2 regions of the Paenibacillus pedocola genome follow, and region 2 is predicted to be linked to the other one. Evidence: riboswitches for the same ligand, from Rfam matches in the RefSeq annotation. Region 2 holds a riboswitch; the other holds the start of a gene.

Region 1 (3,130 bases), 1.2 Mb from region 2:
AGCTTGTGGATTCCGCCTGACTGTTCAGCCAGCGCAGCTCCTTCTCGTCATGCACATGCCCGAATTCATAGGCGATAGTCCGGGTATAGGCCTGAAGCATGCGCTGAACGGCATCCCATGCGGTCTTGACATCTCCCGGAGCGTTCTCCCAGATCAGCGAAGCAGGCAACGCCATCAGATCTTCACGGGTCAAATCATAGGTTTTATAATCCAGCCACTGGGCCATAGGGTTCTCCCCCCGGTCCAGCGGATCAATGTTGGCGGCCCGATGGCCATGTATGCGAATATTAGCGATCAGCTTCGAGGCTCTTACAGCCTTTTTCAGCCACTCTGCATCTCCTGATACGGAAGGCTGCGGTACCTGGGTCGTATCCGGATCCAGTGGAGGAGGGCCGGAGGTGGTAAAAAGATCGCGGTAGTTAGGTTCTACTGAAGATGGATCATTAACGAACTGCTCATATTTCTCTTGAATATAACCCAAATTCGGTCCGTAATAATTGCTCCAAACGGATTCATTATAAGGTCCTTTGGCTGCCATGAATACATCCTCCTAACGGATGAACCCCACATGCGCCCAAACAGCACCGGCGTTAGGTGGAGCTACGATGTTTGCGGTTTCATTCCTTATCCTATTGTGCTACTTTAGGGGCGGCTAATCAATTCATACTTTGATCTATTCCGTTCGCAAAACGGCATGATTCAGCCTACAATTGATGCGGAACGATCATATGTTTTTTTAGTGTTTAAAATTCTAAAAAATGGGTATATGGTTTAATAAATATCTAGGAAAATAGTTTCATATCCGTTTAGGTCCTAAGGGGTAGAATGGAGTGAATGCCTATTTGAGTTACACAAATTATTACAAATTCAAGCTGCTTTTTTCAAATTCTTTTCATTTAAAATTTCCACAAAGCGACACATTTTTTGAGCAAGGCATTATATAATGTTATTGCGGATAACGGTTTCATGAATTCTAGCCAGATCCTTTCATGTGAAGGATCCAGTAAAGGGTAAACCTCGCCGAAAGGCAGGGACACAAAGTCTCGGGTCTAATGTAGAAATACTACGACGGCCGGACTGCCTGGGGACGCAAAATCTTAGGAGGAGATTTCTTGGATATGTCCAACCAGGGGAATGATGGGGAACTGCAGGCAGTTGATCTGGATTTAGAATGGGTATATTTGATGATGTCGGCTAAGAAGGCCGGCCTCAAGGTGGATGAGATCCGCCAGTTTTTAAGTGAAAAAACGTTGCAGGTAATGTGAGATGGGGCTGACCGGACGATACATACAGAAAAGGGCACAGCGAAAGAGATGCTGTGCCCTTTTCTGTATGGCCGGGAAGGGGAGCGTCACTTAATCCTTCTGCTCCAGCCGCCATTTCTGATAATCCAGAAATTCCTTGAATTCCCGTTTACTTATCCCTGAAGCCATAGCTTCCTGTACGAGCCGGAACCATTCTCCGTCGAGTGAAGCCTCCTGTGATTCCAGGGGTTCGCCATACAGCAGTGCATGAATAGATACCTGAAGCGCATCGGCGATCTTTTCGATGAATTGGATAGAGGGGTTGGATTGAATATTTCTTTCCACATTGCTTAGGTATGATTTCGCCACGTCAGCCTTGTCCGCCAGCTCAGATAAAGACAAACCCTTTTCCAAACGGAGATGGTGGATACGACTTCCCATATTATCTGGCACGATTAAAACGCCCCTCCGTTACTTTTTGTTATCAGTATAGCAAATTTTCTCATAGCGGACAAAAATCATTGTTTGATCGTCATCAGCTGAGGTCCCGTCTATAAAAAAGGCATATCCAGCCCGGGTTAGGGAAGGATATGCCTTTTTGGTAAGCTTACCTCGACTATTTAAGTTCTCCTAAACCTTGTTTAGCATTGAAGGTCCAGGTAAGGTCCAGTTTATCTCCCTGGAATACGTTCTGATCCTGACCGTTGTCTACAAAGACGAAGGCTACCTTGAAGACCTTGGATTGTCCGGCTGTGATACCGCCAGGCAGAGCGCCGGTGCTGATCAAATCATAGTTAGCCGTATTTTTCAGATCCTTCAGGGAGATTTCCCCGATGACAAAATTGGTGATGTCGCCGCTGACATAAGTATCCTTGAGAAGTTTGACTTTGAAATGGTCACCCAGATCCTGTCCCGCGTTATTCGTACCGGCATCGGTTACCGTGTAAGCGCTAGCCAGTTTCAGCTCCTTGATATCGAGTGAGCCGCTGTTTTGCAGAGTGAAGTTACGGACGGCGATGTCACCAGGCTTGAGGTTGCTGAGGTTAACGATTTCCGACGGGCTGGTATTCAGATCCAGTGTTCCTGCTGCGAAGGTAGCTGTGCTCTGCGCAGTATCGCTGAAGTAAGCGAACGTTCCTCCTCCGATTAAAGACAATCCCAGTGCCGCCGATGCAATACCCAGACCCAGTGTTTTTTTGATACCCATAATATAAATTCCTCCTCGGTTATGTTTTTATTATTGAATAGCAGGGTTTACTTGAATTCGCCGGCTCCCTGGCTGGCTTCGAAGTTCCAGGTAAGCTTCAGCTTATCGCCTTGGTAATAGTTTTGCGGCTGGAAGTTTTCTTTGAAGGCAAATTGAACGGTGAGCTTATCCTCGGTACCCGCTTTAATGCCTGATTTTTCCCCTCCAAGCAGCGTACCCAGTATTTTTCTGGCTACGAGATCCGGGCTCTGGCTCTCCAGATCGGCGAGCGAAATGATAAGAACCTCCGGCTGTTTTTTGTCGTTGTTATTCAGGAAAGTAACGATAATATCATCCTTCAGATTATGGCTGCCGTTGTTGTTGTTCGTGTCCGTCACTGCGGATGAAGTCTTCAGCAAGACCTTGGGAATGTCGAGGGAGCCGTCATTTTTCAGTTTGAAATCTCTGGTGATCAGATCGCCAGGCTTCAGATTGCTGAGATCAACAATGACAGCAGGGTCAGAGGTGAGGCTAAGAGTTCCGTTGTTAAATGCAGCTGTGCTCTGGGCGGAATCGCTAAAGTAAGCGAAAGTGCCTCCGCCGACAAGTGTCAGGCCAAGCGCTGCGGAAGCAACGCCGAGACCCAGTGTTTTTTTAATATTCATTTGTTCATCCCTCTCTCATAGATCTTTTTGGCAAC
Region 2 (3,130 bases):
CCATGCCATAACCCTTAGCTTTTACCTTGGCAGCTGCTTCGAAGAACTTATCCCAGCCCGGGCCAATTTCGGTTTTGATTGTAGCAGGATCGTCTGTTCCAAACACATCCTTGGCAAGCGAGCGGCGATAGATGAAGGCACCGCCAGTCGCCTGGTAGCCTAGACCCTTCAGCTGTCCGTCTTTACTGCCGATATCTACGGAGTATTGGGCGATGCCCGCATCCTTAACCATCTGGTCATCAAGGCCCAGGTCAGCATAATTCGCTGCATAGGAGGAAGCGTCGCCTTGCGTATACTTGAGCACGAATGCTGATTCTGCTGCATAAATGTCCGGGGCATCTTTACCACCAGCAGCCAGGGCCTGGTCAAGAGCTGGCTGATAAGCGCCATCGGTAGTAGCAATAACTGTGGTTTTGAACTCTACATTTGCATCAGGATGGGTTTCAATATACTTTTTGGTCATGTTCGGAATCTCATCCGTGAAACTCCAGAGATTGATGGTGACTTTCTCACCATTGCTCTTTGCCGGAGCTTCGGTAGCGTTTGCAGCCGGGGCTGTAGTTGGGCTTGATGCGTTTGAGTTCGAGTTTGAATTTGAGTTACCGCCGCACGCTGCGAGAGCAGATGACATCACGAGCAATGTGGAGATTCCTACTAAAACACGTTTCATACTTTTCATACTTTGCCTCCCCTTTTTTTCTTAATCACTCGGTTTTATGTAACCGCATTCATATTATAGAACCTAGGGATCCCGGACATAAGTCACCTGCCATTGGGAGAAATTCCACTATTTTTGGATTTCACTCCCTATTAGACAAAAAAAGACACCCGGGCTATGCCCGGGCGCCTCATGCTCTCAAATGTTCTATTATTCTAGTTCAGCAGGTTTTGTAATCGGTGTAACCTTGTTGTTCTTAGAATATTTAGCTTCAATTTTTGTGGTATATGTATCCTTTGTTCCGTCCGCAGCCAGCGCATAACTTAGATCCACGGTCAGCTTTTCTGTCTGCCAGGTCTTGGTATTGAGGAACAATTTCCAGGTCGCGCTTTTCGGCTCCAGCGTCTCGCCGTCCCAGAGATTTTCCTGGTCGTAGAGGGCAATGAGTCCCTTAGCCGCTGCCGGATCGGTTACCGTAACCTGCAGAACAGTCTGGGTGCCGACAGTAGTAACTTTCATCGACTTTTTAACATTTTTAACCGAATTCAGCATCGATGCAGGATCATACTGGGCTTTGGAATAAAAAGACTCCCATTCCTGCTTCTCCAGTCCAAGCCAATACTGTGCCTCAGGATCGATGGGCTCTCCGTCGCCGTCCGTTACTGCATCAGAGCTGCTAACCTCTCCATCTTCTCCGGTATCTGCGGCTGTATCCTCAGAATCAGCAATAAGTTCGCTTCCGTCTACAAGATAGTAGAATTCCTTATCATTGGCATATAAATCGTAAGATGTTTCCAGTAAACTGATATCCACATTGCCTGCAGCCGCAAAATTCGGCAGACGGCTGATATCCAGCTTCAGCGTGTTGGTGTTGCTGACCTTCACTCCGCCGGTCTGAATCTCCTGTTTCTTGATCACATCCAGGTGGAAATTTTTCAGCGTTTTGGCAGCTGCTGTTACTTTGCCGATGACTTGATCCACGGTAGGCGGTTTGGCAGCTGTTGTTGCTGCTGAGGCTACTTCAGGACCAGGCATCCAGCCCACCGTTCCGGACAGCAGCAATGCACCTGCGGCCATAATTGTACCTACTGTTTTTGAAACCTTCTTCATGTAGTTCCCCTTTCGGGTCCTTGCGTTAATCATAGATATCCCTATGCAGCCTGGCAATCATGACCGTCTATCCGGCGGCTTTAGACCCATGGCTTTGTGTCATCCTCTTTCGGGGATTTTACCTTTAACGCGGACATTCGATTATTGGATTTAACTTCCGGGATGCTTGTCCCTTTAATAATTTATCATGGTTATAATTACCTGTAAAACAAAACCGGTCTTAGTCCCCTGCAATTCAGGACCAAGACCGGTTTGTGGTTTATAAATTCGCTTAATGCGCTATACTTCTCCCGTTCCCACACTGGAAAGGAAGAACTCATATTCAAGGGTTTGCTCTGCCGGAATCGTATATTCCTTATGCACCGGCGCGCCCCAGCTATCATCTCCGCCTACACCCATTTGTCTTCCGGCTACCGTCACTACAGTGTAGTGAACCGGCGGGAGCTCAAACGGATGTGCGGCATGCTCCAGCTCGAATGCAGTATAAGGAGACAATGTACACTCTACAGGAGCGTTTGCGGGAGCTGTGATCTGCAGGCCGATCCCCGCTTCATCGGTAATCTTCACACGGCGTACACCGGTACGGTTACCGGATTCCTGCGGCACGAGATACCTGGACGGCAGCTCCTGCACCTTCCGGCTGAACACGCCAAGTCTGGCGCCGAACGCACGGTCGATGTAGTTCTCCTCAGGTCCCATCGCATACCATTCCGACTGATTGTAATCCGCTGACATTTTGAAGGATAAAGCCACGATTGGCAGGTTCGGAAGTCCGGCAGCACCGGTATAACGCGTACGTACTCTTACTGTTCCGTCACCGTAGACGGTATAAGCTGTCTTGAACGCCAGCTCTTCATGAATACTGAACCGGTAATCGAAGCTTACCGTTACTGAACCTTCCTGCTGCTCAAGGCTGACCTCAACGCATTTGCGTGCCAGACTTGCCGCATACCAGGTTCCGGCATGGTACCCGAGCTGGGTTCCCTTGTCATTGTCGGTAGTCGCACGCCAGAACAGCGGGGCCGGAGGGGCCTCAATCATTTCGTGTCCATGGTAGTTCAGCGACACCAGCGAACCGACCTGTTTGGAGAACAGCACAGTGAAGCCTTCACCGAGGACGCCGATCTGCACATCCCCTTCCACAACCTTAAGTTCGCCGGCTGGCAGCTCTGCTTCAGTCTCCTCTACTACAAAGACAGACTCGCCGAAGGCAATTTCATATCCCGCTTCGGCCCAAAGCTCTTCTTCCTTCAGCACCAGGGAAGCCTGAATGCTGTATTCGCCCGGAGTTCCTTCCGTCTGCGGAAGCTCAATCGGTACCAGCACTTCACTTTGCGGAGCTGTATTAACTTCAGCAGTCCA

Evidence for each region. A riboswitch is a leader RNA that binds a small molecule or an ion and turns the genes downstream of it on or off. The one in region 2 is predicted to bind cyclic di-GMP.
Region 1: it holds a riboswitch for cyclic di-GMP, as region 2 does, so the genes downstream of both, QU597_RS01900 (anti-repressor SinI family protein) here and QU597_RS25275 (DUF6612 family protein) in region 2, are expected to answer to the same signal.

Annotation. Positions count from the first base shown of each region.
Region 1 is NZ_CP134223.1:434,694-437,823, forward strand. Features, by position in the region: gene QU597_RS01895 (2-oxoglutarate dehydrogenase E1 component) at 1-538, opposite strand, end outside; cyclic di-GMP riboswitch class I at 1,000-1,085, shown strand; gene QU597_RS01900 (anti-repressor SinI family protein) at 1,119-1,265, shown strand; gene QU597_RS01905 (helix-turn-helix domain-containing protein) at 1,356-1,685, opposite strand; gene QU597_RS01910 (TasA family protein) at 1,861-2,451, opposite strand; gene QU597_RS01915 (TasA family protein) at 2,499-3,095, opposite strand.
Region 2 is NZ_CP134223.1:5,700,441-5,703,570, forward strand. Features, by position in the region: gene QU597_RS25270 (ABC transporter substrate-binding protein) at 1-679, opposite strand, end outside; gene QU597_RS25275 (DUF6612 family protein) at 869-1,768, opposite strand; cyclic di-GMP riboswitch class I at 1,810-1,901, opposite strand; gene lacZ (beta-galactosidase, LacZ type) at 2,048-3,130, opposite strand, start outside.